Regions from separate parts of the Streptomyces sp. NPDC020299 genome, predicted to be linked through region 2. Evidence: riboswitches for the same ligand, from Rfam matches in the RefSeq annotation. Region 2 holds a riboswitch; each other region holds the start of a gene.
The links. Region 2 has a riboswitch for cyclic di-AMP ahead of ACH45E_RS22040 (NlpC/P60 family protein). Riboswitches for the same ligand answer to the same signal wherever they lie in the genome.
Positions count from the first base shown of each region.

Region 1: another riboswitch for cyclic di-AMP. It lies ahead of ACH45E_RS20580 (transglycosylase family protein); the one in region 2 lies ahead of ACH45E_RS22040 (NlpC/P60 family protein).
Region 3: another riboswitch for cyclic di-AMP. It lies ahead of ACH45E_RS03410 (C40 family peptidase); the one in region 2 lies ahead of ACH45E_RS22040 (NlpC/P60 family protein).

Region 1 is NZ_JBIRWL010000007.1:344,497-351,634, forward strand. Features, by position in the region: gene ACH45E_RS20570 (cytochrome P450) at 1-46, shown strand, start outside; gene ACH45E_RS20575 (transglycosylase family protein) at 237-1,262, shown strand; cyclic di-AMP (ydaO/yuaA leader) riboswitch at 1,445-1,629, shown strand; gene ACH45E_RS20580 (transglycosylase family protein) at 1,634-2,338, shown strand; gene eno (phosphopyruvate hydratase) at 2,659-3,960, shown strand; gene ACH45E_RS20590 (septum formation initiator family protein) at 4,092-4,568, shown strand; partial or broken gene ACH45E_RS20595 (DUF501 domain-containing protein) at 4,595-4,996, shown strand; gene ACH45E_RS20600 (Ppx/GppA phosphatase family protein) at 5,255-6,157, shown strand; gene ACH45E_RS20605 (NAD(P)/FAD-dependent oxidoreductase) at 6,602-7,138, shown strand, end outside.
Region 2 is NZ_JBIRWL010000008.1:214,372-221,509, reverse strand. Features, by position in the region: gene ACH45E_RS22050 (FAD-dependent oxidoreductase) at 1-555, opposite strand, end outside; gene ACH45E_RS22045 (NAD-dependent epimerase/dehydratase family protein) at 716-1,801, shown strand; gene ACH45E_RS22040 (NlpC/P60 family protein) at 1,777-3,855, opposite strand; cyclic di-AMP (ydaO/yuaA leader) riboswitch at 3,864-4,034, opposite strand; gene ACH45E_RS22035 (SpoIIE family protein phosphatase) at 4,238-5,467, opposite strand; gene ACH45E_RS22030 (hypothetical protein) at 5,608-6,675, shown strand; gene ACH45E_RS22025 (DUF1996 domain-containing protein) at 6,906-7,138, shown strand, end outside.
Region 3 is NZ_JBIRWL010000001.1:721,048-728,185, forward strand. Features, by position in the region: gene asnB (asparagine synthase (glutamine-hydrolyzing)) at 1-244, shown strand, start outside; gene ACH45E_RS03390 (PhzA/PhzB family protein) at 470-958, shown strand; gene ACH45E_RS03395 (3-deoxy-7-phosphoheptulonate synthase) at 993-2,177, shown strand; gene ACH45E_RS03400 (ATP-dependent Clp protease proteolytic subunit) at 2,806-3,444, shown strand; gene ACH45E_RS03405 (hypothetical protein) at 3,452-3,760, shown strand; cyclic di-AMP (ydaO/yuaA leader) riboswitch at 4,065-4,276, shown strand; gene ACH45E_RS03410 (C40 family peptidase) at 4,280-4,753, shown strand; gene ACH45E_RS03415 (ATP-binding protein) at 5,113-5,571, opposite strand; gene ACH45E_RS03420 (helix-turn-helix transcriptional regulator) at 5,795-6,673, shown strand; gene ACH45E_RS03425 (DUF397 domain-containing protein) at 6,683-6,907, shown strand; gene ACH45E_RS03430 (8-amino-7-oxononanoate synthase) at 6,949-7,138, opposite strand, start outside.

The sequences.
Region 1 (7,138 bases), on a different contig from region 2:
GCGTGGACTGCGTACTTTGCCGGTGGAGTTCACACCCGTCCGGTAATCGGCTGGTGAGCTGGGCGGCGGACGGCGCCTTCACAAAAAAGTGACCAGCGTTCAACTCTGTGATCTTCACGTGATCTGCGCGGCATTAACTTGTGACAAGTGATCGTCTGCCGATACGTTCACTCGTCAGCGCGGCGCCTCACCGCAGCCGCCGCGCCGGTCACTGCTGTCTTGCGAAAGGTCTCCGCATGCTCTCCGGGAACGGTCGCCACCGACGCCCCCGTCAGGCTCCGGCTCTCCTCGTCGCGGCCGGAGTGACCGGCTCCGCCATCGCCATCCCGCTGCTCGGCGCATCCGCCGCCAACGCGGCCGACGGGACCACGTGGGACAAGGTGGCCGAGTGCGAGAGCGGCGGCTCGTGGAGCGCCGACACGGGTAACGGCTACTACGGCGGCCTCCAGATGTCCCAGGACGACTGGGACAAGTACGGCGGCCTCGACTACGCCTCCAGCCCGGACCAGGCCAGCCGCTCACAGCAGATCGCGGTCGCCGAGAAGATCCTCGACGACCAGGGCACCAAGCACTGGGCCACCTGCGCCCTGCTCTCCGGCCTCACGTCGAACTCCGCTTCGGTGGACGTCGACACGGGTGTCGGGGGGTCCGGGGCGTCCGGCTCCGACGACTCCTCCAACGCGTCGAATTCCGCGAATTCACCCGGTTCGTCTGGTTCCTCCGATTCGAAGGACTCCAAGGGGTCCAAGGACTCCAAGGCGTCCGGGGATTCGGGGTCGTCCGATTCCGGCTCCTCGTCGGACGCCTCGCCCTCGCCGAGCTCGAGTGCCGACGCCGGCTCCAAGGGTGTGGACGATTCCACCAAGCCGGACAAGTCGGCATCTTCCGGCTCCGGGAAGTCCGGGGGGAGCGACGGTTCGTCCTCGGCGTCCCCTGAGATCGCCGAATCGGACGATTCATGGCAGACCGGCGGTTCTTGGAGTCTTGTGGACACCGGAGCGAGCAGCAGCGGCCGTCATCGGGGTGACAGTGCGGACGAAAGTGTGACAAAGAGTCACACCGACAGCGCCTCCGGCCGGCACGCCGCACGCGACTACACCGTGCGCGACGGTGACACCCTCGCCTCCATCGCCGACTCCCTTGACCTCGACGGCGGATGGCGGGCGCTCTACGCCGCCAACAAGGACGCCATCGGCACCGACCCGAACAACATCACCCCCGGTCAGACCCTGGAACTCAGTGCCGAAACGGGTGCAAAGTAGCGGGAGTTGACGCCCTGTTTTGGGCTTGATGTCCGGTTTGGTGAAAGTGTGGGATGAGTCTCAGAAGCCCTGATCGTCTTTGAATTTCACCGGATCGCGTGTCTACGGTCATGACCGCTCGCCAATGCGGGCCCCGGCCGCCGCAACGCCGAATCCTGCCAGCGGCTGCCCGGGAACAGTCGTCGCGTCAAGCGCCGTAGGCAGGAGCGGGGGACCCAAGGTAAGCGCCGGGCCCGGAGGTCGAGAGACCGCCGGGGACGGCTAGGGGTGAAGCCGCGCCTCGCACGAGAACCACGCGAGGTGCGGCCGGGCAACTCAACCGGCCCGAACCCGACAGCTCACCTCGCAGGCGTCGGTGAGGGGATCGATCCATGCTGTTTTCCGGCAAGGGCAAGCACCGTCGTCCGTCCAAGGCCGTTCGCGCCATCGCTGTCGCCGGTGTCACCGGTGCCGCCGTCGCCGCCCCGCTGATGGCGGCCGGCAACGCCTCCGCTGCCACCGCCTCCGAGTGGGACGCGGTCGCCCAGTGCGAGTCCGGCGGCAACTGGTCCATCAACACCGGTAACGGCTACTACGGCGGTCTGCAGTTCTCCGCCTCCACCTGGGCCGCGTACGGCGGCACGCAGTACGCCTCCCAGGCCAACCAGGCCTCCAAGTCCCAGCAGATCTCCGTCGCCGAGAAGGTCCTCGCCGCGCAGGGCAAGGGTGCCTGGCCGGTCTGCGGCAAGGGTCTGTCCGGCGCCACCTACAGCGGTTCGAGCAGCAGCTCGTCGAGCTCCGCCGGCTCCTCGTCGAACGGCGCCGGCACCCGCTCGACCGACGAGCAGGCCGCCAACCGCTCCACGGAGCGCCAGGCCCCCGAGAAGACCGTCACCAAGAAGACCGTCACCACCCCGACCGGCAAGAAGGTCGAGAAGGGCGACGGCGAGTACAAGGTCGTCAAGGGTGACACCCTCAGCTCGATCGCCGAGAAGCACCACGTCGCCGGCGGCTGGCAGAAGCTGTTCCAGCTGAACAAGGACATCATCGACGACGCCAACGTCATCTACCCGGGCCAGCAGCTGCACCTGAAGTGACACCTGGCTGGTAGCAGAACCACAGCGCCCTCATATCGGCGGTCTCCATGATGGAGGCCCCGTGAGGGTCACGCCCCCCGTCCCCCACGGGGCTCCCCGCTCCGGCGCGTGTTCCCCCGTACGCGCCGGGGCGGGGTCTTTTCTTTTCCCCGGTCTTTTCCCCGGTTCTTCCCTTCCGGCCCTTTGTTCCGACGGGGAACAATGTGTACCGTCGCCATGTCCACGAGGCGGTCGGTCGGCTGCCGATGGCCCCGGGACGGTTAGGCTCTAGTCGCAAGGCACACCAGCCCCGCACTTTCAGCGTCACATCCAAGAAGGAGATGCTCGTGCCGTCCATCGACGTCGTCGTAGCCCGGGAAATCCTGGACTCCCGAGGCAATCCCACGGTCGAGGTCGAGGTCGGCCTCGACGACGGCAGCACGGGTCGTGCCGCCGTCCCGTCCGGCGCCTCCACGGGCGCCTTCGAGGCCATCGAGCTCCGCGACGGTGACCCCAACCGCTACCTGGGCAAGGGCGTCGAGAAGGCCGTCCTCGCCGTCATCGAGCAGATCGGCCCGGAGCTGGTCGGCTACGACGCCACCGAGCAGCGCCTGATCGACCAGGCGATGTTCGACCTGGACGCCACCGACAACAAGGGCTCCCTCGGCGCCAACGCCATCCTCGGCGTCTCGCTCGCCGTGGCCCACGCCGCCTCCGAGGCCAGCGACCTCCCCCTCTTCCGCTACCTGGGCGGCCCGAACGCGCACCTGCTGCCGGTGCCGATGATGAACATCCTGAACGGCGGCTCGCACGCCGACTCCAACGTGGACATCCAGGAGTTCATGATCGCCCCGATCGGCGCGGAGTCCTTCTCCGAGGCGCTGCGCTGGGGTGCCGAGGTCTACCACACCCTGAAGAAGGTCCTGAAGTCGAAGGGCCTGTCCACCGGCCTCGGCGACGAGGGCGGCTTCGCCCCCAACCTCGAGTCCAACCGCGCCGCCCTCGACCTCATCCTCGAGGCCATCAAGCAGGCCGGCTACATCCCGGGCGAGCAGATCGCGCTCGCGCTCGACGTCGCCGCGTCCGAGTTCTACAAGGACGGCAAGTACGAGTTCGAGGGCAAGTCCCGCTCCGCCGCCGAGATGACGGAGTACTACGAGGAGCTCGTGGCGGCCTACCCGCTCGTCTCCATCGAGGACCCGCTGTTCGAGGACGACTGGGCCGGCTGGAAGGTCATCACCGACAAGCTCGGCGACAAGGTCCAGATCGTCGGCGACGACCTGTTCGTCACCAACCCGGAGCGCCTGGCCCGCGGCATCGAGGAGGGCAGCGCCAACGCCCTGCTCGTCAAGGTGAACCAGATCGGTTCGCTGACCGAGACCCTGGACGCCGTCGAGATGGCCCAGCGCAACGGCTTCAAGTGCATGATGTCCCACCGCTCCGGCGAGACCGAGGACGTCACCATCGCCGACCTCGCCGTCGCGGTGAACTGCGGCCAGATCAAGACCGGCGCCCCGGCCCGCTCCGACCGCGTCGCCAAGTACAACCAGCTGCTGCGCATCGAGGAGATCCTCGACGACGCCGCCGTGTACGCCGGCCGCTCCGCCTTCCCGCGGTTCCGCGGCGCGATCTCCAAGGGCTGACCCCAACCGGTCAACCCCGGGTAAGGCCTAGCCAGTCGTACGTACGTCCCCGGACACGGTCCCGTACCGTGTCCGGGGACGTACGCACGTAGGCAGCACGCAAGACGCACGCAGGGGAGGCGGAGAGCCAGATGGCCGCGAAGGAACGGGACCGTTTCTCCACCGCGACCAGGATCCGGCTGCTCGGCGAGCAGACGGCGGCCCGGGTCTACCGCTCCCAGACCAAACGGCAGGCCCGCCGCTCCCGGCTCACCAGCCGGGCCGCGCTGCTCGCCCTCGTGGTGTGCACCCTGGTGGTGGCCCTGGCCTACCCGATGCGGCAGTACGTCTCCCAGCGCGCCCAGATCGCCGACCTGCAGCGGGAGAAGCAGCATGCCAGGGAGCGGGTCGAACAGCTGCGCGACCTCAAGGCGCGGTGGCAGGACGACACGTACGCCGAGCAGCAGATCCGGCGGCGGCTGCACTATGTGATGCCGGGGGAGACCGGATACGTCGTGATCGACCCGGACGCGGCCAAGCAGGCGCGCACCGACCTGGTGGCGGCCGACCGCCCCTGGTACGCGAACGTCTGGGACGGGGTCGACAAGTCCGACGCCGCCGACCAGTGAACCCACAGAGAGACTTTCGTACAGGCATGGAAACTCCCCCGCCCCAGACGCCCCGGACCGAGCCCACAGAGGCGGACGTCGAGGCCTTCAAGCAGCAGCTCGGGCGGCCCCCGCGCGGACTGCGCGCGATCGCGCACCGGTGCCCCTGCGGGCAGCCGGACGTCGTGGAGACCGCCCCCCGGCTGCCGGACGGCACGCCCTTCCCGACGACGTACTACCTGACGTGCCCGCGCGCCGCCTCGGCGATCGGCACGCTGGAGGCGAACGGCGTCATGAAGGAGATGACCGAGCGGCTGGGGAGCGACCCCGAACTGGCCGCCGCCTACCGGGCCGCGCACGAGGACTACATCCGGCGCCGGGACGAGATCGAGGTCCTGGAGGGCTTCCCGAGCGCGGGCGGCATGCCGGACCGCGTGAAATGCCTGCACGTCCTCGTGGGCCACTCGCTGGCCGCGGGACCGGGTGTGAACCCGCTCGGTGACGAGGCGATCGCCATGCTGCCCGAGTGGTGGCGCAAGGGGCCGTGCGTGCAGCCGCTCCAGGCGCCTGATCCGGCGGACGAGCACCCGGGCGAGCAGGGTGCGGTCCTCGACCCCGCCGAGGCCCGCAGCGGCTTCTTCGCCGACAGGCCGCTCGTCGCGGAGGGCTTCTCCCGGGTCGCCGCCGTCGACTGCGGTACGAACTCCATCCGGCTGCTCGTCGCCGACGTCAACCCTTCCACCGGCGAGCTGCTGGAGCTGGATCGGCGCATGACGATCGTGCGGCTCGGCCAGGACGTGGACCGTACCGGCCGGCTGGCGCCCGAGGCGCTGGAGCGGACCTTCGCCGCGTGCCGCGAGTACGCGGACGTCATCCGTGAACTGGGCGCCGCGAAGGTGCGGTTCGTCGCCACCTCCGCCTCCCGGGACGCCGAGAACCGGGACGAGTTCGTGCGCGGGGTCGTGGACATCCTCGGGGTCGAGCCCGAGGTGATCTCCGGCGACCGGGAGGCCGAGTTCTCCTTCACCGGCGCGACGAAGGAGCTGACGGGGCGTGCGGACCTGGCCAGGCCCTTCCTGGTGGTGGACATCGGCGGCGGGTCGACCGAGTTCGTGGTCGGCGACGACCGTGTGCGCGCCGCGCGCTCCGTCGACATCGGCTGCGTACGGATGACGGAGCGGCACCTGCTGCGCGACGGCAAGGTGAGCGACCCGCCCGGCGAGGAGCAGATCGCCGCGATGAGGGCGGACATCGAGGCGGCCCTCGACCTCGCCGAGGAGACGGTCCCGCTGCGCGAGGCGCGCACGCTGGTCGGTCTCGCCGGGTCCGTCACCACGGTGTCGGCGATCGCGCAGGACCTGCCCGAGTACGACTCCGAGGCCATCCACCACTCCCGCGTCCCGCTGGACCGGGTCCGCGAGATCACGAGTGGGCTGCTCCGTGCCACGCATGCCGAGCGCGCGGCGATCCCCTCCATGCATCCGGGCCGGGTCGACGTGATCGGGGCCGGTGCCCTGATCCTGCTCGCGATCATGGAGCGGATCGGTGCCGAGGAGGTCGTCGTGAGCGAGCACGACATCCTCGACGGCATCGCGTGGTCGGTGGCCTAGGTCTCTTTAGTTACCGACCGGTAGCCGCAGAGTGAGCAGGTCGGATAACGTTTGAGCGCGGTCGAGGGGCCTTCCGGGGCCCCTCGTTGACGCTCCGCCGGAAAAGTTCGTGAAGTTCTTCACAAGGAATTCGGCCCGTCAGAGGGATCCCAGAGCTTCTGTTGAGCCGTTCGGGGGTTCAGCAGGCCCGGAAGCCCGCTCGGGAGTGCTTTGCGGGGCGGTGTCCGGTGAGGGTCCGCAAGGGGTGTTTCCGGGGGCTCACGGAGGGCATCAGCGGACGGAGAGGCAGCTCACGCGCCATTGACAACGGGTCGCGGCGGCGGCCGGTTCCCGTCCGCAATCATGACCTGCGTCACGCGGGTGGCGGAGGATAGCACAGGGTGTCGGCAAGCTTGTGAAGGGGCGCACGAGCGACCCCCCAGGGGCGGGTGGATACTCGATGGCATGAGCACCACGGAGCGTCCCAGGATCCTCGTAGTAGGCGGTGGGTACGTAGGCCTGTACGCAGCTCGGCGCATCCAGAAGAAGATGCGCTACGGCGAGGCGACCGTCACGGTCGTCGACCCCCGGTCGTACATGACCTACCAGCCCTTCCTGCCCGAAGCCGCCGCCGGCAGCATCTCCCCTCGCCACGTCGTCGTCCCGCTGCGGCGCGTGCTGCCGAAGGCGGAGGTCCTCACCGGCCGGGTCACCACCATCGACCAGGACCGCAAGGTCGCCACGATCGCCCCGCTGGTCGGTGAGGCGTACGAGCTGCCCTTCGACTACCTCGTCATCGCGCTCGGCGCGGTCTCCCGCACCTTCCCGATCCCCGGCCTCGCCGAGCAGGGCATCGGCATGAAGGGCATCGAGGAGTCCATCGGCCTGCGCAACCACGTCCTCGAGCAGCTCGACAAGGCCGACTCCACGAACGACGAGGAGATCCGCCGCAAGGCGCTCACGTTCGTCTTCATCGGCGGTGGCTTCGCGGGCGCGGAGACC
Region 2 (7,138 bases):
CAGGCCCTCGTACACGTTCGGCGGGATCTCGGTCGGCAGCAGCTCGTCCGCCGTCTTGGCCAGGATCCGGGCCACGTCGAGCGCGACGTTGCCGACACCGAGGACGGCGACCTTCTCGGCCTCCAGCGGCCAGGTGCGGGGCACGTCCGGGTGGCCGTCGTACCAGGACACGAAGTCGGCGGCGCCGTAGGAGCCGTCGAGGTCGATGCCCTGGATCGCCAGCTCCCGGTCGGCCGTGGCGCCGGTGGAGAAGACCACGGCGTCGTAGAAGGCGCGCAGGTCGTCGAGGCTGATGTCGGCCGGGTAGTCCACGTTGCCGAACAGGCGGATCTGCGGCTTGTCGAGCACCTGGTGCAGGGCCGTGATGATGCCCTTGATGCGCGGGTGGTCGGGGGCGACGCCGTAGCGGATCAGGCCGAACGGGGCGGGCATCCGCTCGAAGAGGTCGATGGACACGCCGGGCTCGGCCGCCACCTCGGACTTGAGCAGGGCGTCGGCGGCGTAGATCCCGGCCGGGCCGGCTCCGACTATGGCTACCCGCAGCGGGCGCGGCATGATCAGGTTCCCTTCGAGCGATGACAGGCGACTCGATCGGGAAGCCTAAACTAAGGCACGCCTAAGTTAGTACGGGGGTCCCGTCTATGAGCTCATAAACCGGTCTTATGCCCTTGCGGGGGTGTGGACACCGATCATGAGCATGCCCGAACCTTGAAGCATGGGCAGGGTGGGGGAGCGCGCGACCGGGGACACGACCGTCGTGGTGACCGGCGGCAGCGGGTTCGTGGGCAGTCATCTGGTGCGGCGGCTGCTGGAGCGGGGCTACCGCGTGCACACCACCGTGCGCCGGATCGCGCACCGCGCGAAGGTGCGGCCCCTCTGGGAGCTGCAGGAGGCCTTCCCCGGGCAACTGAGCCTGTTCGAGGCTGACTTGCTCCGGTCGGGCTCCTTCGACGAGGCGGTGCGCGGCTGCACGGTGGTCTTCCACGTGGCGTCGCCGTTCCTCATGCCGGAGCAGATCGAGGACGGCCGCCGCGACGTGGTCGACCCGGCCGTGCTGGGTACCCGCAACGTGCTGGCGGCGGTGGAGCGGACGCCGTCCGTGCACACCCTGGTCCTCACCTCCACGGTGGGCGCGGTCTTCGGCGACTACGCCGACGTCCTCGGGATGGACGGCCAGGTGCTGTCGGAGAAGTACTTCAACACCACCAGCACGGTGGAGAACAACCCGTACCACTACGCGAAGACCGTCGCGGAGCGCATCGCCCGGGAGGCCGAACTGGCCCAGGACCGCTGGCGGATGGTGTCCGTGAACCCCGGACTGATCCTCGGCCCCTCACTCACCCCCGCGTCCGGGTCCGGCAGCCTCTTCCTGCTCGACGAACTGTTCAAGGGCTACTTCTGCTACGGCGCCCCGGACTTCAGCTTCACCACGGCGGACGTACGGGACGTCGCCGACGCGCACATCGCCGCGGCCGAGAACCCGGCGGCCGAGGGCCGCTACATCGTCGCGGCCGAGACGATGACGTCCTTCCTGGAGATGTCCCGCGTCATCCGGGCCCGCCACCCCCGTGACCTGCGCCTCCCGCGCACCGCGCTGCCGCACTGGCCGGTACGCGTCCTGGGCCCGGCGTTCGGGCTCACCCAGGACTACATCCGGGGGCACCTCGGCATCCGCTTCCGCGTGGACAACAGCCGCAGCGTGCACGAGCTGGGCCTCTCCTACCGGCCGGTCGAAGAGACCCTGCTCGACCACTACGAGAGCTGGCGCGGCCGGTCTCACGCGGGCCGTATCACCCGGTGAATCGCCGCCTCCCCGGCACCGTAGACCGACTCCTCGCGGATGTACGCGCCCTGGCCCGGGGCGTGGATCATCATGCCGTTGCCGGAGTACAGGCCGACATGGCCGGCGTCCTGGAAGAAGATCACGAGATCACCGGGCCGGGCCTCACTCAGCGCCACGGGCGTCCCGGCCTCCGCCTGCTCCCGCGCGGCCCGCGGCAGCGCCACGCCTGCGGCTCGCCAGGCGGCCTGGGTGAGACTCGAGCAGTCGTAGGAGTCCGGCCCGGTCGCCCCCCACACACAGGGCCGCCCGACCTGAGCCCGAGCGAACGCCAGCGCCTGCGCGGCTCTTCCCTCGTAGGGGGCGGGGGCGGGGGCGGGGGCTGGAGTGGGGGCAGGGGCAGGAGTCGGGGCCGGAGTCGGCACCGGGGCCGCGACGGGGGCCGGTGACGGGGGTACGGGGCTGGGCGCGACGGGCGGGGTGACAGAGGCGAAGACTCCGGGGGCGGCCCAGGGGGGCGTCGAGGGGAACGCGCCGCTGTCCGCGAGCGGGTTGGGGGCGCTGAAGATGTCCGTGTTCGTGACGGGGGTGGGAGCGGTGACGGTTGCCGTGTTGGCGAGGGGGGCTGGGGCGGGGACCGGTCCGGCGTTCGTGAGGGGGTTGGGCACGCTGAAGGTGCCGGGGTTGGGAACGCTGAACGCCCCGCTGTCCGTCAGCGGGTTGGGGACGCTGAAGGTCCCGGTGTTCGCGACGGGGTTGGGGACGGCGAACGCCCCGCTGTCCGTGAGGGGGTTGGGGACGCTGAAGGTCCCGGTGTTCGCGACGGGGTTGGGGACGGCGAAAGTCCCGGTGTTGGCGACGGGGTTGGGGACGCTGAACGCCCCGCTGTCCGTGAGGGGGTTGGGAACGCTGAAAGTCCCGGTGTTGGCGACGGGGTTGGGGACGCTGAACGCCCCGCTGTCCGTGAGGGGGTTGGGAACGCTGAAAGTCCCGGTGTTCGCGACGGGGTTGGGGACGCTGAACGCCCCGCTGTCCGTCAGCGGGTTGGGGACGCTGAAGGTTCCGGTGGCGGTCATCGGGGTCGCGCCCTGGGCGGCGACGCCCATGGACGGGGCGGTACCGATGGCTGCCCCGGCACCGGGGGCCATGGCCGGGGCGGCTGCCATGCCGGCACCGGCCATCGCGCCCCTCCCGGCCGGCGCGGCTCCGCTGGCCGTCGCTCTGCCTGTGGCGGACAAGCCCCCACTGAGCCCGGACCACTGCTGGCGCAGCCACTCCTGCTCCGCGGGCTGAAGGGCCTGCTCGGGGTCGCCGCGCCAAGGCTGAGCGGCGGGAGGCGCGGACTCGGCCGCCGCGGCCGCCGGGCGGGGTGCGGGCGTGCCGCCCGGTTGGGCGATCCGGCGGGCGAGGAGGTCCCGGGCCGCGGCGAGCTTCTTCTGGTTCTTCTCCTTCGAGGCCAGCGGCGTGGACCGCCGCGGCCCGGCCGCGGGCAGCGCGAGGGGGGTCTCCTGCCGCGGCTCCGGCACGGCCGGCAGCGCGGCCACGGGCCCGGCGGTCAGCTCCGCCCTGGGGCGGGCCGTCAGCTCCGGCACGGCGCGGGCGCCCGTCTGCCCGGAAGACCCGCCGGTCAGCTCCGGCAGGATGCGCTCGGCCGCTTCCAGCAGCTCTTTCGGGATCGGGACGTCGGCGCGCCGCCCGGCCGGACGCTGCGACGACCGGTCGGCCGGGAGTATGGCGGGGGAGGTGGGTCCCAGCTTGGAGCGGGCCCCCGTCATCCACTGGCGGGCGATGTTGTCCAGGGCGGCGGGGCTGGCCGGACGCTGCGACGACCGGTCGGCCGGGAGTATGGCGGGGGTGGTGGGGCCGAGTTTGGAACGGGCCCCGGTCATCCACTGCTGGGCGATGCTGTCCAGACCGGGATCGGTCCCCCTGTCCGACCTGCGGAGGCGCACACCACGACCGGGCGATCCCCCCGATGTCGCGCGGGTCGCGTTGAAGTTCCCCGTGGCGCTCTCGGTCTGGTCGTAAAGGCTGTCGATTCGCTGCCGAACCTCGTCGCGGCTTTCGCGCGCCATGGGGGACGTACTCCTTCCGTGCTCCGCCTACCGGGTTAGCTGGCGGGTTCGGGCGGTCGATGGTGGAAGGCATGCCCTACGGCCCTGCCCCGTCGGGCGGTCGGGCCGATTCACCCCAAGTCGGTTGGGTCCCCGGTTCCGTTGCCCTGCGGGGACACCGGATTCGGCGGAGGCCGCGCGGCCCGGCGAGGTTCGCCAGGGGGAGCCGTGCGGTCTGAACGCCAACTTAACCAACTTGTGTGGCTGGTGTGAAGGTTGAAGAGCGGAATGTCCGATACGTAATTGTGATATTCATCTTGGCGCTCGTGACCATCCGGTGAAGATGCCCGGAGAAGCGTACGAAACCCCGCCGCACAGCCGCATGATGACGCCTCACAACGCCTCACAACCGCATGATGACGAGCGCGGTGTCGTCGGTCGCGCCCTCCCTCGGAAGCAACTCCCGCAGGACGGCGTCGGCGAGGTCCTCCGGGTCCGCGTCACGGTGCCGGCCGAGGGCGTCGGCGAGGCGCGCCAGCCCGACGTCTATGTCCTCGCGTCGACGCTCGATCAGGCCGTCGGTGTACAGGACGAGGAGGGCGCCTTCGGCGAACCCGGTGTGCGCCTCGGGCCGGGGCCGCGGGTCGGGCCGGGCGTCCAGCGGGGCGTCGGTGGCCCGGTCGAGGAACTCCACGGTGCCGTCGCGGTGGACCAGTACGGGCGGCGGGTGGCCGGCGCTGCTGTACATCAGGGTGTGCCGCTCGAAGTCGATGAACGCCGTCACCGCCGTCGCCGACTCCGCGCCGTCGAGCACATGAGCGTACTCCCCGAGGGCGTTCAGGGCCTGCGCCGGGCCCTCGGCGACGCGGCAGGCGGCGCTCAGCGCGCTGCGCAACTGTCCCATCACGCACGCGGCCCGCAGACCGTGCCCCACCACGTCGCCGACCGAGACGCCGATGCAGTCGCCGCCGCCCCGGTCGACCAGGTCGTACCAGTCCCCGCACACGTTCAGCGCGCTCACCGCGGGCCGGTAGCGGACGGCGGCCCGGTGGCCCGCCACCCACCGGCGGGCGGGGAGCATCGCCTCCTGGAGGGCGAGCGCCACCTTCCGGTCACGGGCCTGGGTCCTGCGCAGTTGCTCGTTCAGCTCCTGCAACTCCCGTGCGCGCCGGTACAGCTCGGCCTCCAGCACCTGGGTACGGTCGCTGTCCGCGCCGCTCCGGGCCCGGATCAGCTCCGTGACCTCCTCGACCCGGTGCACCAGCAGCACCACCGTCCCGTCCGGTCCCAGCACCGGCGCGTTCACCGGGCTCCAGTAGCGCTCCTCCCAGTGCCCGGGCCGGTCGGCGGACTCGACGTCGTACCGCTGGAGCGCCATGGTGTCGCGCTCGCCGGTGTCCAGCACCCGGTGCAGGGAGGCGCCCAGATTCCGCATGCCCGTGGCGCCGTTGTCGTTGGGGTTGTCGGGGAAGACCTCGAACAGGTGACGGCCCACCACCTCCTCGCGGCTGCGCCCGGCCATCCGCAGGAACTCCTCGTTCGCTTCCGCGTACACCAGGTCCGGAGTCAGCAGGGCGACCATGCCCGGCAGGGCCTGGAACACCGCCGCGTAGTCGATCTCCGTATCCGCCATGGCCCGCCGCCCAATCCGACCACCGGTACGGGCTCAGTTTCCCACGAAACCCGGGCGTGAGCGGTGGGGCGGGAGCGGTTGCCGCCACTGCTGCGGGAGGTGTCAACTGGGAAAAGGGAGCTGTCGAGGAGGTTTCACTCATGGTGGACGAGAGCAAAGAATCTCCCGCCGTGGACAGTGACAGGGATGTCGCATTCGCAGGATCGTCTTGGTTTCAACGAACAAATGCCCACATTGCGCATCTCCAAGGGCAGCTCAATAAATTCCTGAAAATGCGCGAGGCGGCTCCGGAGGGTATATCCGCACCCGATGCCGAGATCGTGAAGAAAATAAGAACGCATCTCGGGGCGGCCCGGAACGCGCTGGAACGCCGGGGGGTCAGGGGCTGGTTCTGGCGGATGTCGGGCGCCTCGGCGGATCGGGCCCTGGCCAACATGCACGAGGCCGAGGTGGCTCTGCTGCGCATAGCCCCGGACGGAGAACTCCCGAACAAGCGGCTGTACGCGCTGTCGCACGCGAGACTCCACCTGCCGAAGGACGACGTGTGCCTCCAGTATCTGGAAGCCGCCGAGAAAGCGCCCGCCGGGGAGTTGAGGGAACTGGCCGCCATTACGCTGCACTCCGCCTATCAGGCCGAGGAGGCGGAAAGGGCCAGGGTGCGCAGCTTTATCCGGATCGTGGTCGTCGCCTCGGCCGCATTGGGGGCGATGGCGGTCGGTCTGGGCGTGTGGGCGGCACTGGATCTCGCCGTGGCCCAGCGATTCTGTTTCCCGCCGGACAAGAACGCCCCCGGCCCCAGGCCGGTGACGGCCTGCCCCCTCGGGGACGCGGCGACATCGGGAAGTGTCTTCTTTCTCGAATTCATCGGTATGTGCGCGGCGGCCATAGCGGGTGCGGTGTCGCTGAGAGAGGTCAGGGGAACCTCGGGGCCGTACCACGTGGCGACCGGACTGATCGTCCTGCGGCTTCCTGTCGGCGCTCTGGTGGCGGCTGCCGGACTGCTGCTCATGAGCGGTGGGTTCTTCCCCGGCCTGACGAGCCTGAACACCTCGACGCAGATCGTGGCCTGGGCCTTCGCGTTCGGCATTCTGCAGGAGTCCGTCACGCGCGCGGTCGACCGGCAGGGCCAGTCCCTGCTGGACAAGGTCAAGGGTCCCGGAAGCCGGCCGGCCGCGGCCAACCCCGGTCCGGCGCCGCACCAGCCGTGAGCCGGACGGAACCGGCCGTCAGCCGGCCGGAACCGGCCCGCGTGACCTGGGTTTCCTGTGAGTTCACGATGAATCCGTGAGGTGCTTGAACACATCCGTGTCCGGCTCCGTATGGGACGGGGGCTTGCCATGCCGGGCCGGCCACGAGGTGTGGGAGTGGTTCTGTGGGACGCAACAGGCGCAGACGCCCGACAGGTGCACGGCGCGCGACCTTCGCCGCGGTCGCCCTGATGCTGGGCGGGGGTGGACTGGTCGCGGCGAACGTCTACGCCTCGGCGACCGAGGGCGGCACCGACGCCCGGGTGCTGCAGGCGGGCGGCTGGGGTTCGGGGCCGGCCACCATCGACTGCCCGGACGTCGGCAGCCGCCTGACCTCCGTGCCGGACGACGCCAAGGCGGACGTCGACCGCCAACTCGCCCTGCTGGACCAGCAGGTGTCCGCCGCCTACCAGCAACTCCAGGC
Region 3 (7,138 bases), on a different contig from region 2:
GAACCGGGTGAAGAGCTCCTACCCCGCCACCCTGGACCCGCACTACAACAGCGCGCTGCTGCAGCAGTCCAAGGAACTGCTCACGACCAACGACCCGGTCTTCGACCTGGTCGACCGCAGCTGGCTGGAGGACATCACGCAGCAGGACTCGGCCTCCATGCCGATCCACGTCCGCAACGGCATGGAGCGCGTGCTCGACCTGAGCACCTGGCTGGACATCTACCGCCCCGAACTCCGCCTCTGACACCGAGTTCCGGTCGATTGCGGACGGCTCCGAGACAGCACCGCCGTTGCCTGCGAACGGACACGGTCGCAGGCAACGGCGGGCAGTCGGCAGCATTCACCGTGTCAATATCCGATCAGGGAACGCGCTGAAAAGCCTCCCAGTCAACCTATTTCCCGGGCTGCGATAAGGATTCGACCAGATCGCAGCGAGCTCTTGACGTAAATCACATGTAAGGAGAGCGTTGTGTCGGAATCCGTTAATTCTCAGGGATTCAGCGACGAGGTCGAGCTGCGTCGAATCAACCGCGCCACCGTCGAGCGCTACATGAATACCAAGGGTCAGGACCGGCTGCGTCGGCACGAGCTGTTCACCGAGGACGGCATCGGTGGTCTGTGGACCACTGACACCGGTGAACCCGTCGCCACCCATGGCAGGGACCGGCTGGCCGAACACGCCGTCTGGTCGCTGAAGTGCTTCCCGGACTGGGAGTGGTACAACATCCAGATCTTCGAGACCCAGAACCCCAACCATTTCTGGGTGGAGTGCGACGGTCGCGGAAAAATTCTCTTCGGCGACTACCCGGAGGGGTACTACGAGAATCACTTCCTGCACTCGTTCGAGCTGGAGAACGGCAAGATCAAGCGGGAGCGGGAGTTCATGAACCCGTTCCAGCAGTTGCGGGCTCTAGGCATTCCGGTTCCGGAAATCAAGCGCACCGGAATACCGGCCTGACAGGTACAACAACACCGCTGGATCGGAGTACGTCTTGGAAGACGTAAAGCGGGAGATTCGTATACGCGGGGCATCGCAGCAACCCGAATGGAGCGACCTTTCACAGGCTGGCCGGGTGGGCGAGTCACTTGCCACGCGCCCCACTCTCATACAGGCCGACGACCTGGCCACGCTGCGGACTCTGCTGGGCAGGGCGGCGCTCGGCGAAGCCATGGTGCTGCAGTCCGGTGACTGCGCCGAGGACCCGCGGGAATGCACACGCCACCATGTCGCACGGAAGATCGCGCTGCTCGACCTGCTCGCCGGGGCGCTCGGCCTGATCACCGGTAAACCCGTCCTGCGGGCAGGACGTATCGCGGGGCAGTTCGCCAAGCCCCGTTCCAAGCCCACCGAAGTGATCGACGGCGCCGAACTCCCTGTTTTCCGGGGACACATGGTCAACGGCCCGGAGCCCGACCCCGAAAGGCGCCGGCCCGATCCACTGCGCATCCTCACCGGCTACATGGCCGCCTGTGACATCGTCGAGCACCTGGGCTGGCGCGACCGCGCCGCAGGGCGCGAGGTCGTGGAGGCGCTGGTGTGGACCAGCCATGAGGCACTGCTGCTGGACTACGAGATACCCATGCTGCGCATGGACGACAAGGGCCGGATGTTCTTGGGCTCGACCCACTGGCCGTGGATCGGCGAGCGCACCCGCCAGGTCGACGGCGCCCACGTTGCCCTGCTCGCCGAGGTGAGCAACCCCGTGGCGTGCAAGGTCGGCCCCACCATGGAGCCCGACGAACTGCTCGCCCTGTGCGAGAAGCTCGACCCGTGGCGCGACCCCGGGCGGCTCACCCTCATCGCACGGATGGGAGCCGACGCTGTCAGCGACCGGCTGCCCCGCCTCGTGGAAGCCGTACGCGGCGCGGGTCACCCCGTCATCTGGCTCAGCGACCCCGTGCACGGCAACACCGTCACTGCGCCCGGCGGTTACAAGACACGGCTCGTGGAGACCGTCTCGCTTGAGGTGTCCCGCTTCGTCCAGGCCGTGCGCGCCGGCGGCGGCGTCGCCGGCGGACTGCACCTGGAGACGACGCCGGACGACGTCACCGAGTGCGCCTTCACCGAGGCCGATCTCGACTCCGTCGGGGACCGCTACACATCCTTCTGTGATCCCCGCCTCAACCCGTCGCAGGCCCTCGCCGTGGTCTCGTCCTGGACCGTCGGCACCGCCTGAACCGACGGCTTCTCTGCCTCTTTCTCCCTGCTCCCCTGTGCACGAAGCACACGCGCATCAAGCCAGGAGTAGGAGCCATCACTGGCATGCCCTCTATGTCCCCCTACTCGTTACCCGCCGAAGGAGACCTCCCCCGGCTGTCGTGTCCTCGAGCGCCGAACCCGACTGGAGTGGCCCTGGTCTGGAACCAGCGCCACCTGCTCCACGCCCTGCGCGAGTTCGAACAGCCCTACAACTCCCACCGGCCCCACCAAGGCATCGCAGACGCCCGCCCGCTGCACCCCCTGCCACCGCCGATCACCGACCCGGACGCCATCGCCCACCTCGACATACGACAACGCGAGCGCGTCGTTCACGAAGCGCGTCCATGTCCATCCGAGCCCCGAGGACCTGCGCGCCGCCTCGGATCACCTCATGGTTCTGCTCGGCTTCGAGGACGACGCGGCTGCCTGAACATACCTGATGGTCGTGAGAGAAACCTGCTTCACGATCAGCGTAAACACGGTCTGACCTGCTGTGATATGTGGATCATTAGAGCGTACCCCCATCATAACGTTACGTACATCCTGTACATTTTTTACAGATGCCGATCCATCGGAGACGGCTCTGCCGTGAGGAGGGGTATGCCATGACCCGACCGTTCGCCCGCCACGTCCTGCCCGAGTTCACCGAGCGCACGAGCACCGGTCACCGCACGCTCGATCCGTACTCGAAGCTGCTGGAGGGGCGGATCGTCTTCCTCGGGACACCGGTCGACGACGCCTCGGCCAACGACGTCATGGCGCAGTTCATGCATCTGGAGCACGACGCCCCCGACCGGGACATCTCGCTGTACATCAACTCCCCCGGCGGCACGTTCAGCGCGATGACGGCGATCTACGACACCCTGCGGTACATCAGCTGCGACGTGCAGACGATCTGCCTGGGGCAGGCGGTGTCGTCCGCCGCGGTGCTGCTCGCGGCCGGTACGCCGGGCAAGCGGTTCGCGCTGCCGGGCGCGCGGCTGGTGCTCCGGCAGCCGGCGCTGCCCGAGCCGACGCAGGGTCAGCCGAGCGATCTGTTCATCCAGGCGGAGGAGCTGACCCGGATGCGCGGCCTGCTGGAGGGGATGCTCGTTCACCACACCGGCCGCACCCCGGACCAGGTCCACGCCGACCTCGAGCGGGACCTGATGCTGGACGCCCGGGGCGCGTTGGAGTACGGGCTGGTGGACGGAATCATCCCCAGCCGCAGGGCGTCGCACACCGCCGCTCCGGACGCGGGGTGAGCCGCCGATGCTGCCACCGGAACTGCCGCCGCTGCCGGCCCTGACCCGCGCCGAGGGCGAGTTGATCGACCGTTACCTGGACGTGGTCGACCTGCTGGGGCGTATCAACCCGGCGCAGCACGGTGACACCTACCGTGGACTGCGGGCCGCCCAGGCGCTGGTGCGCAAGGCGGTGGAACTGTGCGACGCGCTGACGCTGATGCACCAGCGGGGCGAGACGGAGCTGCACGCGGCCACCCTGGCCCGGGCGCTCAGGGTGCTGGACGGCGAGCGCCGTACCGCGCGCGTCACCGTGCCCCCGGACGGCGCCGGTTGACGCTTGCGGGCTCGGGTCTGAGTCGAAACGGCCCAAAAGACGTACCCACGTTCGGAGTAGCAGCGCATCCTTTTCCAGGGTCTCCGAAGTTGCGCGAACCGCCCGGGCGATGACCGCCGGGAGAGGCTTCTGCCCTGGTCGGAGGGTGCGCGGCTGTCCCGTCAGCGGCTCGAGCACACACCTGTCCACCCGAACGGGCGAGTGGTGAGTAACACCACAAATCCCTGGTTCCGTTGGGATTTTCAGACAGTTGTGGGCGAAGATCCCTGTCTGACGACAAGCCCCCGCCACAACGGCGGGGCGATCCGAGCGGACGCCGAGTCCTGCCGCCGCCCGGATGACCGGTCGACAGGAGTGGATCGGCAGGAGTGGAGGACCCGAGCAAGACGGGTCGCCGGAGCGGACATCCGTTCGCTTCCGAGCAGCCCTTGGGGTGAAGCCGCGGCAACGCGGCCGGGCAACTTCGCCAGCCCGAATCCGACAGGTCATCCTTCACAGGCGGCTGACGAAGGGTTGCGCATGACTGCGCTCAATCGTGTCCCGTCGCTCATGGTCCGGGCCGGTACGGCCTCGGCCTTCGCCATCGCCGCCGTCGGCGGCTCGATAGCGGTACCCGGTGTCGCCCCCGACGCCGCCGCCGCGACTCCGGCGACGAAGGCACTCCAGATCGCGGCGTCCAAGAAGGGCTCCCCGTACAAGTGGGGCGCCACCGGGCCGCGCAGGTTCGACTGCTCGGGGCTCACGCTGTACTCGTTCAAGAAGGCGGGCAAGACCCTGCCGCGGACGGCCGCCCAGCAGTACAACAAGACCCACCACATCTCGGCCGGCAACCGCAAGGCCGGAGACCTGGTCTTCTTCCATTCGGGGTCGAACGTCTACCACGTCGGCATCTACGCCGGAAAGGGGAAGATCTGGCACGCCCCCAAGACGGGCGACGTGGTGAAGCTGCAGAAGATCTGGACGCGGAGCGTCTGGTACGGCCGCGTCAGCTGACCGGCCGTCACGCCTCGCGCGGCTCCGGGTACAGGGCCACCCCGGAGCCGTGCTCGGCCGTGAGGCGCCCTCTCAGGGGCGGTGCGGGACCGGACAGCCCCGCACCGCCCCTAGGGCCTGTCTGACAATTCCCGCCTGCCCCGCGGCGTCTGGCACGCACTCCCCCACGCTCGGCTTCGCTCGCGCGGGGGGACCCCCATGCCGCGTTGCCGAACCACCCACGTGGCTCCGCCACGAGGGCGCTCCGGCGCCTTGCGATCGCACGCTCCCCCACGCTCGAACGCGCTCGCGCGGGGGGACCCCCATCGCCGCCGCGGGGCCCGCCCTTCGGGCGGACGACGGGAATTGTCAGACAGGCCCTAAGGCTCCTGCTGCCCCGTTGTCGTGACCGGCCGGGCCGGTACCGACCACGGCAGCTCGATGAGGACGGTCTTGCCCCCCTCGCGGGTGCGCCGCACCCTGAGCCGGCCGCCGCACTCGACAGTCAGCCAGCGGATGATGACCAGGCCGCGGCCGTTGTCCTGCTGCACGGCCGCGGGGAGTCTCCTCGGGAGACGGGGATGGCTGTCGGTGACACCGATGCGCAGGTGCTCGTCACGGTCGAGCGCGAGGTCCACCGTGAAGGTGGGTGACTGCCCGAAGGTGTGCTGCACGGCGTTGGTGGCGAGTTCGGAGACGATGAGCCGGACGGTGTCGGCCGTGTCGGTGTCCGACGGCAGGCCCCACTCCGCGAGGGTGCCCACGACATAGGTGCGGGCCGCGGCGACCGAGGCGGGATCGCTCGGCAGAGTGACGGATGCTTCCAGATGGTCTGCCATGGCGACGTCGCCCCTTTCCCACGGGACCGGAGTCCGACACGGAGCGGATGGTTCGAGTACGGTCCCGGACTGGTGCTTCATCGCCAGACTGCCATCAGCACGCCGGTCAGCGGGTGGGATCCACCAGGATATGCATATATCTGTCGCTCGAAGCGGTGAACTCTGCGACGGCAGACCGTATTCGAGCGGCACGTAAGGAGTAATGGCGAGTAAGGAGTGGCCCATGCAGAACGGTCCCGCGGTGCGCCGCCGGAAACTGGGCGACGAACTGCGCACGCTGCGCACCGGCGCGGGCCTCACCAGCGGTGAGGCCGCCCGTCTGGTGGGCTGGCACCAGTCGAAGGTGAGCCGGATCGAGACGGGCGCCAGCGGGGTGAAATCGGCCGATGTGCGGTTACTCCTGGACGCCTACGGGGTGACGGACCGCCAACTGCGTGAGTTGCTGATGGTGCTGGCGGGATCGGACGAAGGCGGCGGCCGGCACCACTGGTGGCACGCCTACCGGGGGGTGCTGCCACCCACCTACCGTGACTTCATCAGCCTGGAGTCGCAGGCGAGCGGGATGCGCACCCTGGAGACATCGGTGGTCCCTGGGCTGCTGCAGACGCCGGAGTACGCCCGTGCCGTCACCCGGGCGGCCGTGAGCGGGAGCCCCGACGACACCGACGACACCGAGGAGCGGCTGGACGCGCTGGTGGAGGTGCGGCTGGCCAGGCAGGACGTGCTGCGGTCGGATCCGCCGCTGGAGCTCAGCGCCGTCCTGGACGAGGGGGTGCTGCGGCGGGAGGTCGGCGGACCGGATGTGATGGCGCGGCAGCTTGAGCGGCTCGCCGAGGCGGCGCGTCTGCCGCAGGTGCGCCTCCAGGTGTTGCCCTTCTCCGCCGGGGCGCATATCGGTATCACCGGCCCTTTCGTTATCTTCTCATTTCCGCGCACTTCTGATCTGGACGTGGTTGTTCTCGACCACTTGACGAGTAGCCTCTACCTCGAGCGGAAAGAAGACCTCCGGGCCTACTCAGAGGCCTTCAACTCCCTTCAGGTCCAAGCCCTTTCACCCGAGGACTCGTTGGATTACATCGCCGGGACAATTGACGGCGCGTAAGGAGGCACCATGTCTGCACTGCCTCGGAACGTACCTTCCAGCACCGACCTGCACGACGTGGGGTGGCTGCGCAGCAGCTACAGCACCGGAGCGAACAACTGTGTGGAGACGGCGAGGCCGCACTCCGGTCCCTGGACCGGACTGCTCGCCGTACGCGACTCCAAGGACCCGGCCGGCCCCGCGCTGCTCTTCTCCCCCGGGAGCTGGGCGGGGTTCCTCGCCGCGCTCCGCTGATCAGTTTCCGTCCAGGCGGCGCACGGCCGTGTCACGCCGACTCATGGTCGCGTCTCGCCGATCACTCGTACAGCGCGTTCGATCTCGGCCCCGGAGAGGTCCGCTCGGGCGGTCAGCCTGAGCCGTGAGATGCCGTCGGGCACGGAAGGAGGACGGAAGCAGCCCACGGCCAGGCCTGCCGCCCGGCAGTCGGCCGCCCAGCGCAGGGCCCCCTCCGGGGACGGGGCACGC